Syntrophobacter fumaroxidans MPOB: one gene and its partner. The protein of the gene in region 1 interacts with the protein of each later gene in a pairwise test. Links are inferred from orthologs where the notes say so. Each region holds a gene or a part of one and is shown on either strand. Other genes may lie near its edges.

Region 1 (5,353 bases):
AAGGCCTTCAGGTTCCGGAGCTGAAGCGCGGAACGGATTTCGTTGCGGAACACCACGATGGTGATGATGGCCGCGGCGGCTGTAATGCCCTGTATGGCCGAGCTGGTGAGAATCAGACCGATGGAACCGGCGACCTCCTGCAGAATCCACAGCGAGGTGATGCCGACCAGCACCCCGAAAGCGTTTGTGCCCTGGAAGAGAATGTACACCCTCAGCAGGATGTAGCTGATGATGATGATGTCGACCGGATCCTGCCAGCGGATGCTCGAAAGAAATGCCAGGAACTTTGCCATAACGGATCAATCGTATGGAATCAGTCAGTGATGCTGAAACGCAGCGTTTCGAAGACATGACCGTTCTGGTCGACGACTTCCACGCGCCACGGGCCTTTGTCGGTTTCCCGGAGCTGTATCACGCTGTAGGTGGACCACTTCGGCGGATACACCCGGAGCCTGGTCTGGGTGCTGAGCTCGTCGCGGCGGTACCAGCGGTGGTACACCAGCGTGGGCTGGGGCACCGGGTCGAATGCGGTGAAGCAGCAAACCTGCCCCGCAATGACGGAGAACACAACGGCGGATTTGCTTGGGACAAGGTTTTCGACCCTCTCGCACATGACCGCCTGACTCAGGGTCAGCTTCTGAGATGGTTGCTCCACGGGCGGCGCTGCATTCTGGGGCGTCGCCGAACTGTCTTTCTGCGCCCCGATGGCCTGCCTGAAAAACAGAGGCGCGGCCACGACCAGGAACACCACCAGGAGTTTCCCGGGAAGAGAAGCCATTGAGTTACCTCCGATGACGCATGGGAATCATTTGTGCAGCGATTTCGAGGACGTTGCAGGGCGGTTGGAGTCAGGGGCGTTCGGTCGGCCTGCGGCACGTAAATCCCAGGGAAAAAAATTCGCGGGTTTTCGTGAGTGCCCGGTAAAACAGCGATGGAAAGGATTCAGTCACCGAATTCGCGTCAGCAGTCACAGGTTTCGTGTCCTGTCCGCCCGAGACCGCACCCGAGGCTCGATGGAGCCGTCAGTGTGGTCTTCGATCCTGGATGAGGCTGCATAATCCCGTTTTGTACCCGCCACCGACAGAGAATAGCATGCCGCATCGGTTCGTCAAGACCTTTTGCACCGGACCTTTCCTGCTCCAAAGACCGGCAGGTTTGATAAGCAGGCCCTCACGGCCGTCGGCCGAGACGTGTCCGGTCCCGTCGATTCAGGCCGAACCCGGGATCGCTTCGGATGTATTGACATCCGACGATATTTCCGGGTATGTCCTTCGAGGGCGTCGGGTGGCCCGCGCCCATCATGTCCCGCGGACCTTTCAGGGGATGGCCGATGGCCCGTCGACGATCCGCCGAACTCAGTGTTTTCCGCCGTCTTGCAGTGTCGTCCCTTGCGCTGCTCTGTGTCTTGCTCTCCTTTTCGGCCGGGCATTCCCGCTCGTTGCCGCGCGAGGCGCTGGTGGCAGCGGTTTTTGACGGGGACACGATTCTGCTCGACAGCGGCGACAAAGTCAGATACCTGGGAATCGACGCGCCGGAGCCGGCCCATGACGGAGAACCCGCGGATTGTTACGCCCGGGAAGCCGAAGCCGCCAACGCGGCAATGGTTCTTCACCGACGGGTGACCCTGGAATACGACCGCGAGAAACGGGACCGCTTCGGCCGGCTGCTCGCCTACGTGTTCACCATGGATGGGAGGTGCGTCAACGCGGAATTGCTCGGGTCGGGCCATGCACGCGTATTCACGACGTTGCCCCGACACCGCCTGGCGGAGCGGTTCCTTTCCCGCCAACGGGACGCGATGGCGGAGGGGAGGGGCATGTGGGGCGCCTGCCCCGTAAGGCAGGAGTCATATTACATTCTGAATCGACGGAGCTTGGTCTTCCACCGGCCGTCGTGCGAACTGGGACGGAACACGTCGGCCCGGAACCGGTTGCGCCTGGAAACGCGCAGGGAGGCCCTGGAACGCGGGTTTCGTCCCTGCCGGGTGTGCAAGCCCTGAAGACGGTCCGGGGGCGGGCTTGCTCCGTCGATCGGCAAGCCCGCTCGAGCCGCCTCATCGGAGTCGTCTATGGATCGGAGATATCCCGAATACCCGCTGGTCGGCGTGGGTGCGATCATTTTTCGAGACGAGCGGGTGCTTCTCGTGCAAAGGGGAACGGAGCCCGCCTACGGAAAATGGTCCATTCCCGGCGGACTGGTGGAACTGGGTGAAAGCCTGGAAACGGCGGTACGCCGAGAAGTCGGCGAAGAGGTCAACCTCGACGTCAGTGTCGTCGACCTCGTGGCCGTCCTTGACAGCGTCTTCCGGGACGAGAACAGAAAGGTGGAATATCATTACGTGCTCCTCGATTTCCTCTGCGAAAGCCCGGAGGGAGATCCCTGCCCGGCATCGGATGTCCTGAGCTGCATGTTCGTGCCGTTGGACGAGTTGGGGCGCTACCCCATGACCCGGGGCACCGAAAATGTCATCAGGAGGGCGTTCGCCCGGACCGGCGGCGCGCGCGCTCCCATCTACGACACCTTCCTCTGATGCAGTTGCTTCACCATGAATCCCGGTGAATTGTCCTGCCCGGCGAAGTCGAGAGCGCCCGGGGGAAGAACCGGTGCGATGCGCCGTCGACGATCGAGACAAACGCCTGCGGCCGTCGGCCGGCACTCACGCCGCAAACGGTCCGGGTCCTGCCGTTCAGCCGTTTCTTTCTTTTTTTCCAGTGGATATCCCGCTTGACTTTGTCTGCGCTCTGTGGTTTATGACTGACCAGTCCGTCAGAGAGGAGGCGACTCGATCGCGTGACGCATGAATCCCGACAGCAGCTCAAGCAGGTCTTCCTGCGGACGCTCATTCAGGAACCGGATAACCTCGAGGCCCTGATGCGCGCCCTTGAAACGAGCCTGCCCGCGCACAGGCCCGGCGCCGAGGTGCTCGACGACCTCGCCGGGTGCTTCCAATCCGCTCGCAATGCGCTCAGACAGGGCATGCTGCCGGCCGGCTTCTCCATTTCGCGACTGATGGTTGCGCTCTCTGGAATCGCTCGGAAGAGAAACATCGATGCGGACCTGTTCTATTCGACCTTGATCGAAAAAGCCGTGGTCGACGGCGAATCGGAAGACGTTCACCGGGCGGTCCACAAGCAGTCCACCAAGGAAAAGATCCTCGACGCGGCGCTCGAGGTGTTTTCCGAAAAGGGGTTTCACCTTGCCACGGTCGACGAAATTGCCGACCAGGCAGGCGTCGGGAAGGGGACCCTTTACCGTTACTTCGCCAACAAGGAGACCCTGTTCAACGAACTGGTCAAGCTGCGCCTGGCCGAACTGGAAAGGAATGCGACGGCGGTCCTGGACGGCCAGGACGACGTGCTCACCATGATCGCCAAGTACCTGCGGGTCTATTTTGCGTTCTTCGACCGCAACCAGCACCTGTACAGGCTCATCGCCCAGGAGCGGCTCGATTTCGGCGAACACGTCCAAGACCTTTATTTCAAGAAGGTCATGCGTCGCATCCATGCACTGAAGAAAAAAACCTATGAAGCCAGTCAGCAGGGCATTCTCAAGGAAGTGGATTTTCAGACCGTCTTTTACGGGGTCATGGGATTTGTCCACGGCGTCATTCAAAAATGGCTTGCGCGGGACTGTTCCTACTCACTGGTGGAAGAATTGCCCGGAGTCATTGAAGTTCTCTTTTACGGGTTTGTGAAGAAGCGGGTCAATCTAACGAAAGAAGGAGACAAAGATGGATGTAGCTGCAATGCAGGTCAAGATCGTTGACATCATCGCAAACCAACTGGGCGTCGACAAGGAAATCATCACTCCTGAGGCCAACGTGGTGGACGATCTGGGCGCCGATTCGCTGGACGTGGTCGAGCTGGTCATGGCGCTGGAAGAAGCTTTCGATGTCGAGATTCCCGACGAGGATGCCGAGAGCATTCGCACCGTGAAGGATATTTTCGATTACCTGGCGAAGAACAAGGCGGCTTGATCCCGCTCTTCATTCTTCGTGCCGAGTCGCGTGAAACTCGTATGGCCCCGTCCGGTTTTCTCGATTCTGTTGGGAAGACCGGGCGGGGCTTTTTCATCGTTTGCGCAAGACCGCCCGCGGTCGGCCGCCAAAGCTTGCCGGAGACAGCGCGCCCCCTTGTATGCTGACCAGCCCGTCGGTCCGTACAAGGGGCGGGTTTATCCCCGCCCGCGTCGCCTCCCGCCGGGCAGGTGTTGAGTAATCCCGAACGCACCTCGGTGTTAGGAATCCTCTTCCGGAGGTTCAGCTGCGGGTGCGGGGCGGTCGCCTTTCAGGACGTTCTCTTCCATGCCGGTCAACTGGGCGTTGATGACGGTGTCTTTCAACGTCCAGAAAACACTCCTGAAGTGTTCATCGAAATTTCCCGGAGATACCCTGCCGAGCTCGATGAACTTCACGATGATTTCCTTGGCCATTCTGAGTATTTTTTCGTCGTCCGCCTGCATGGAACGATCCTTTCCAACGAAAAAGCCTCTGCTGTTTGGAGGGAAGGCCTTACAGGGTTGAAGCAGAGGCTTTCGAGTCCTATGGAATACCCCGGAAGGCATCCCATCACTCACCTTTTTCTCTAACACATCCATTCGCGAAACCGCAATGAAAATCCCTCGAGGCCATATGCTTGGCTCCTTTAGGGCGGCTTGACGTGCGGCTCCGATCGGATATCCGGCCCCGAACGAAAAACAATGTCACGAATCAAGGATCCTTCCAGGCGCGTTAATCAGGTGAAATTTTTTTAAAAAAGTGTTTTTTCGCGCAGTTTGAATTTGACAAAGCAAAATTTACGGTGATAAATAGGCTCAATGTGGGAAATTGTGGGAAGATGAGGTGAAATGTGGGCATTTTGGGTAAGCCATATTTCAGGGGACAATCGATCCACCGCCTGGATGCCAAGGGGCGACTGCGGATTCCTACGAAATTCCGGGAAGTGCTGCAAAATCACTATACGGACGCTCTGGTCATCACTCGCATGGGAGAATGCCTCCTGGCCTATCCCCCGGAGGAGTGGGAGAAGATCGAAAACAAGGCGAGAGAGTTCTCCCAGGTCCAGCCGGAGCATCGCGCCTTTATGCGTTATTTCATTTCGAGCGCGGAGGAATGCGAGTTCGACAATCAGGGCAGAATCCTGATTCCGCCTTTTCTGAGGGAGGAGGCGAACCTTACCCAGGATGTGCTCCTGGCGGGCGTGCTCACCAATTTCGAGATCTGGAACAAATCGACGTGGGACGCCCACATCAAGCTCGACAAAGACAGTTACCAGAAAATCATGGAATTCATGGCCGGCACCGGGTTGTAGAAGATCATGGAACCCGGGCCCGCTCTCGAACACATACCGGTCAT
Region 2 (5,597 bases), 420 kb from region 1 along the record:
ATGACCGCTGCCGTGCCCGTGCCGAAGATTTCCTTCATGTTCCCCGATTTGACGGCGTCAATGACCTCGTCGATGGAGATCGGCCGCTCCGTCACCGTGATCCCCCAGTGACGGGCCAGCTCGATGACCGAGTCTCTGGTCACGCCGGGCAGGATTGAACCGGTCAACGGCGGCGTCACGAGCTCATCCTTGATCCTGAAGAAGATGTTCATGGTTCCCACTTCTTCTATGAACCGTCGCTCGATCCCATCCAGCCACAAAACCTGGGTGAATCCCTTTTTCTTGGCCATTTCCGCCGCATACAGGCTGGAGGCGTAGTTGGCCATGGTTTTCGCCTCGCCCACACCCCCGCGCACAGCCCGCACATATTCATCGGATACGTATATCTTCACGGGATTGAAACCCTCGGCATAGTAGGCCGCCACCGGGCCCGTAATGATATAGTAAAGGTACTCGCCGGCCGGGCGCACTCCCAGGTGCGGCTCGCTGGCGATCATGGTCGGCCGGATGTAAAGGGAAGAACCGAGGCTGTGCGGCACCCAGTCCCTGTCGATCTTCAGCAGCGCCTCGACGGCTCGGAACTGGAAATCGACGTCCACCGGGGGCATGCACATCCTCAACGCCGACCGCTTGAACCGTTCGAAGTTCTTCTCCGGACGGAACAGGTGAATCTTGCCGTTGGGCCACCGATAGCCTTTCAGTCCCTCGAAGATGCCCTGTCCGTAATGGAGCACCATGGCCGCGGGATCCAGCCCGAGGATCTGGTAGGGCACCACTCGTGCGTCCTGCCACGCGCCGGCGCGGAAATCCATCATGAACATGTGGTCGCTGAAAACCCTCCCGAAGATGAGCTTGCTCTCGTCCTTCGGTTTTGGGCGCCGCTTGTCCGGAGCAACCGGTTGAACTCTTATTTCCATTGACTGCCTCCTGCAAAACGAGAAAAAGTGGCGATCTTCAACGCGCGATGCAATGCGATGCACTCGATGCTCCACATGACCCGCTGCATGTCTGCGTGCCGGGAATCCTGCACGGACCTCGACGGCGTATCACGGAATGTGGGGAGCAGGCTCCTTGTGCTATTGGAGCGCGAAATGAGGCGACCGGAGGAAACGGCTGATCTGCTTGCTGTAGTGTTGTATCAGTGCCCGGTTGCCCGCATCCGTATAGCATTCCTGCTCTTTTTCCTTGCCCTTGTCGCAGTCGACCTTTTCGATGATGTTCTTTTCGACATAAAATTTCAGCGCGTTCCCGAAAATCATCTTGGAAATGCACTCGGGGCGCTCCACCAGTTCCAGCTTCAGAGCCTTCTGTCCCAGGGAGAGAACCTTCTTGATGAAATCTCTTTCCGTATACGGTTTCTTCTGCAGGTAGCGTGTCGCCCTCAGCACCAGCCAGTAGCCCTCGAAGTAGTTGCGCAACAGGCCGTGGAAGGAATGAGCGGCCTGCTGGCCTCTATGAGACAGCGTGTAAGGCTGATCTTCCTCGCCCAGGAGGTGCAGCCAACCCAGGGTGTTGAAGCTGTCGAGGACCCCCTCCACCAGCTTCTCGTCGCTCACTTCATTGTCGTATACGAATTCGAACTTGAAGAAGTTTTTCATGAACGCGACATCTTCCACGACCTGGGAAATGCTGAAACGAAACGTCTGCTGCGACAGGATCGAGGTGGCGACATAAGCCGGGGGCAGCAGAAAATGGATCAGATTGTTCTTGTAATACTCGAGCAGAAGGCGCTTGCTGTCGTCCATGGTGAAGACTTCTTCCTCGAGGTCGTCGTCTTCATCCTTGAGCTTCCCGATGATCTTACCCCGTTCGAGGTCCCAGAGCGTATCCTGGAGGCTCGCCTGGTAGTTGCGCAACGTCTTCGAAAGCTTCACCCCGCAGTTGTTCAGGTAACCGTGGAACATATCACAGACCTCGTGGAATTCCGCCTTCGAAACTCCGTGCCGCTCCGACGTCAACAGGGCCGAAGCGGCCAGGGCATGAGGGGTCACCAGGGTGGCCTGATTGATGCTGTTGATGATCCGGTAGCCGAAATCCCGGTACATGGCGTGCCGTTCCTTGGGCAACAGCTTCGTGGAGTCTCCCCGGTAACGTTCGAGGTAGCGCTGCAGGGAAACGGGCTCGGCGAAAGTGACGTAGATGCGCCCATACCGTTTCTTGAGAAATCCCCTGGCACGAACCAGTTGACGAATATTCTCCTCGACCTTGCTCCCGCCCGCAACTTCCTTGGTGTAGGATTCCTCCTCCGGAATCCGATCGTAGCTGATGGATGTGGGCACGAAAACCAGATCGTCCAGGAATTCGTCCTCGACCGCCTGGATCAGGATGGCGAGCAACCCGAGCTTGGGCAGGACCATTTTCCCCGTGCGGCTGCGCCCTCCTTCGATGAAGAACTCTATGTTGTGCCCCAGTTGCACCATGGTCTTCACATAGAGCGAAAACACCTCGGAATAGAACTTCAGGCCCTTGAAACTGCGGCGGATGAAGAAGGCACCCCCTCTTCGGAAGACCGGTCCCAGCGGCCAGAAGGACAGGTTCTTCCCCGCGGCGATGAACGGACAGGTCAGGTTGTTCTGAAACAGAATGCACGAGAGCACCAGGTAGTCGATATGACTCTTGTGACACGGTATGTAGACGAGAGTGTCGTGCCGCGCGGCCCGCTTCACCTTCTGCAGGCTGTCGACATCCACTTCGATCCCGTCGAACAGGTTGTTCCAGACCCAGTTGAGGGTCTTCTCCCCGACCTGAATGAGGGTGGTGCTGTAATTGGCCGCGATTTCCTCGAGGTAGTCGTCGGCCTCCTTGCGGACCCTCCAGATCTCCTGGTTCTGCGAACGGGCTCGCCGCTGCATGAAAGCATCCAGGCGCGGGTGGTGCAGGATGATCTCCTTCAACTCGAGCTTGCTCTTCAGCGTGGGGCCCACCACCGCCCGTTTGATCTCATCCACCGAATCGATCAAGCCACGACGGATCTCGAAAACTTGCTTGCGCCTGTGGTACGGCCCCTCCGCCAGCTCGGGCAGCACTTCCTGCAGGTTCAGAGCTTCCCCGGCTTCCATCACGCAATTCGGAGAACCGCGAAAGAACGCCACGAGTTTGCGCAAATGCCCCGGCTGCTCTCTCTGACCGAGGAACACCTCGAGCATCCCCTTGCGTTCCCTGCCCGGATGCCGGGTATAGAGCAGCATGATCGGCACGACGAATATGGGGCGATCGGTCTCCCGCTGAACCTCGAGCAGCAGCTCCAGGGGGTCGTTTCCAACGAGCACGGCCCGGCGGTAGTACCCCCTCTTGCCCAGCAAAAAGAGCAAACCCGATTCGCCTTTTTTTATTTTCTCACGGTAGTGCCCGCTGTCGTAAGGATTCGGAAGCTCCCCCCTGCGTATCAGGTGGTAGAAATGGAAGGCCAGCAGCTTCAGGGCATACCAGCGCGGCTGGTAGAAGTATGGATGCAGATCGAACAGAAAGGATGCCGGAGGCAAACCAAGCTGGTGCAACCTCAGATTCAGGTACACGAAATCCAGTTGCGAACGGTACTTGACCGCATAGACAACGGTGCCGCGCCGCGCCAGATCTTCGAGCATGTGCTGTTGGTCTTCCGGCATGGAAATGCGGGAAGCGAGACGCTCGCTCCAGGCCTGAAGCGGAACCCTGGCTTTCGTGTCGACCGAATAACCAAAAGGGTCGCCCGAAACGGTGAACTCCGTCCCCGCACGCCGACCCCGCCAGAACTTCTTCATGGTTCGCGACCTTCCTCCACCTGAGTGCATCCCGGGCTGAGCGATTCCACGGCTCGGAACCCCGATTCGGACCGGCGCACGGCCGACCCCTGCCAGGGGCTGACCAACCCGTTGGACAGGGGCGGGGTTCATCCCCCGCGGTGGCTTGGGCTTCTCCCATCCCGTGCACGGAATCGCTCGATTCGGATGCGTGCCGCAGTCGAAAACAAAGAGAGTCAAGTTAACAAAAATAGTGGCGGAATCCAACATCTTTTGTTGCGCTGCAACGTGTCGCGGCGATCCATGGCTCCCGCCGACAGCCGCACATCGACAGGAACCTTCTCTACGCCTAAAGAAGGTCCGTGTCCATGAGAGACATCCGATTTCACGAAAATTTTATCTTACGATGCCGGGAAATCATGATATCAAATCTGCTGGGCTTGCGCGCAGGTCATATTCCGGACCGAGGGAAGGCACGGGCCTTGCCTGCTCCGCCATGAACCGGGGTGCCCTTTCCCTTCATTGCGCGCACCCCGCGCACGGCACTCACAAAAGGATATCCAGGTGCTCAGAGATCTGGTCGTAAGCAATTTCGCGATCATCAAGGACCTCGAAGTCTCTTTCGAAGACGGATTGAACGTGCTCACCGGTGAGACCGGCGCGGGAAAATCGATCCTCATCGGTGCCGTCAATTTGCTTCTGGGCAGCCGCGCATCCCAGGAAATGATCCGCAGCGGAACCGGCGAAGCCTTGGTGGAGGCGGTCTTCTCGGTATCGAACCGACCAAGATTCATCGATCGGATGCGAGAGCTGGGCCTGGATGAGAGCGGCGAAATCCTCATCCGGCGGAGCATCAACCGCAACGGTCGAAACCGCATCTTCGTCAACGACTGCACCGTCAGTCTCCAGCAGCTGCAGATCCTCGCCGAAGGTTTGATCTCCATCTCCGGCCAGCACGAACACCAACTGCTGCTGAACCCTGAAATCCACCTCGGGCTCCTGGACAGTTTCGGCGCCCTGGACTCCCGCTGCCGGGAAGTGGCGTGCGCCTACTCGGAATGGTCAAGGACCGACGAAGCACTGAAGCAGCTCAGGCGGCACAAGCAGGACCGTGCCGCTCAACTCGATTTCATGACCTTTCAATTCGAAGAACTGAAAGCGGCGAGTCTGCGCCCCGGTGAGGACGCGGAGCTCGAGCAGGAGCGGAACATACTGCGGCATGCGGCCACACTTTTGGAAGCCGCTCAATCCGCCTACCAGATCATGTACGAAGGAAAGGGCGCCATCCTCGAACGATTGGCCGAAGTCGAGAAGAACGTCGGCGTGCTCGTACGCATCGACCCTGCACAATCGGGGCTTCTCGAGGAACTGGAGCAGGGAAGAATCCAGCTTGCCGAGACGGCCCGCGCCCTGCACCGGTACATGGGCGGGATTTCCTTCGATCCTCAACGGCTCACCGCCGTCGAGGATCGACTGGCCCTTCTGCAACGGCTCGGGAAGAAATACGGCGGCACCGTGGCGGCCATGATCGAGCGATTTGAAGAGCTTGGGCGAGCGCTTGCCCATGGCGAGGATGCCGATTTGCGGGAAGAGGAGATGAGCAGGGACCTCGAACGGCTCCGCCAGGCATACCTTGACCTGGCGGAAACGCTTTCCGCCGAACGACGCGCCGTCGCGGACCGGCTTTCGCGCGAGGTCGAAAGGACCCTGGCCGAGCTCGACATGCCGAAGGCCCGTTTCGGCGTGGAGTTCGAACGCCCCCAGAAGGGCGAGGCAGGACCGGCTTTCGCCGAAAACGGCATCGACCGGGTGGAGTTTCTTCTCTCGGCAAACCCCGGCGAAGAAATGAAACCGCTCGCCAAGGTCGCTTCGGGGGGC

What was found. Proteins that work in one complex are often made in the same cells at the same time.
Region 2: the proteins of acpP (region 1) and SFUM_RS16020 interact in binary tests that used the Escherichia coli proteins (3 or more experiments, as listed by UniProt). The link is inferred for Syntrophobacter fumaroxidans MPOB from one-to-one orthologs.

The regions. Positions count from the first base shown.
Region 1 is NC_008554.1:4,223,187-4,228,539, forward strand. Bases 2,394-5,353 are described here. They hold acpP (acyl carrier protein), read left to right. Parts: upstream 2,394-3,730; coding sequence 3,731-3,976; downstream 3,977-5,353. Other genes in these bases: SFUM_RS17860 (NUDIX hydrolase), read left to right, coding at 2,394-2,530; SFUM_RS22075 (TetR/AcrR family transcriptional regulator), read left to right, coding at 2,791-3,765; SFUM_RS23615 (hypothetical protein), read right to left, coding at 4,237-4,461; mraZ (division/cell wall cluster transcriptional repressor MraZ), read left to right, coding at 4,848-5,309; rsmH (16S rRNA (cytosine(1402)-N(4))-methyltransferase RsmH), read left to right, coding at 5,316-5,353. Outside these bases: SFUM_RS17845 (diadenylate cyclase), read right to left, coding at 1-293; SFUM_RS23610 (DUF2914 domain-containing protein), read right to left, coding at 314-778; SFUM_RS22070 (thermonuclease family protein), read left to right, coding at 1,331-1,999; more of SFUM_RS17860, read left to right, coding at 2,069-2,393. UniProt on the Escherichia coli protein: Carrier of the growing fatty acid chain in fatty acid biosynthesis.
Region 2 is NC_008554.1:3,803,610-3,809,206, reverse strand. What follows is about bases 877-4,080. They hold SFUM_RS16020 (1-acyl-sn-glycerol-3-phosphate acyltransferase), read right to left. Parts: upstream 3,741-4,080; coding sequence 1,077-3,740; downstream 877-1,076. Other genes in these bases: SFUM_RS16025 (branched-chain amino acid aminotransferase), read right to left, coding at 877-917. In the rest of the region: more of SFUM_RS16025, read right to left, coding at 1-876; DNA repair protein RecN, read left to right, coding at 4,284-5,597. UniProt on the Escherichia coli protein: Catalyzes the transfer of an acyl group from acyl-ACP to glycerol-3-phosphate (G3P) to form lysophosphatidic acid (LPA). This enzyme can utilize either acyl-CoA or acyl-ACP as the fatty acyl donor.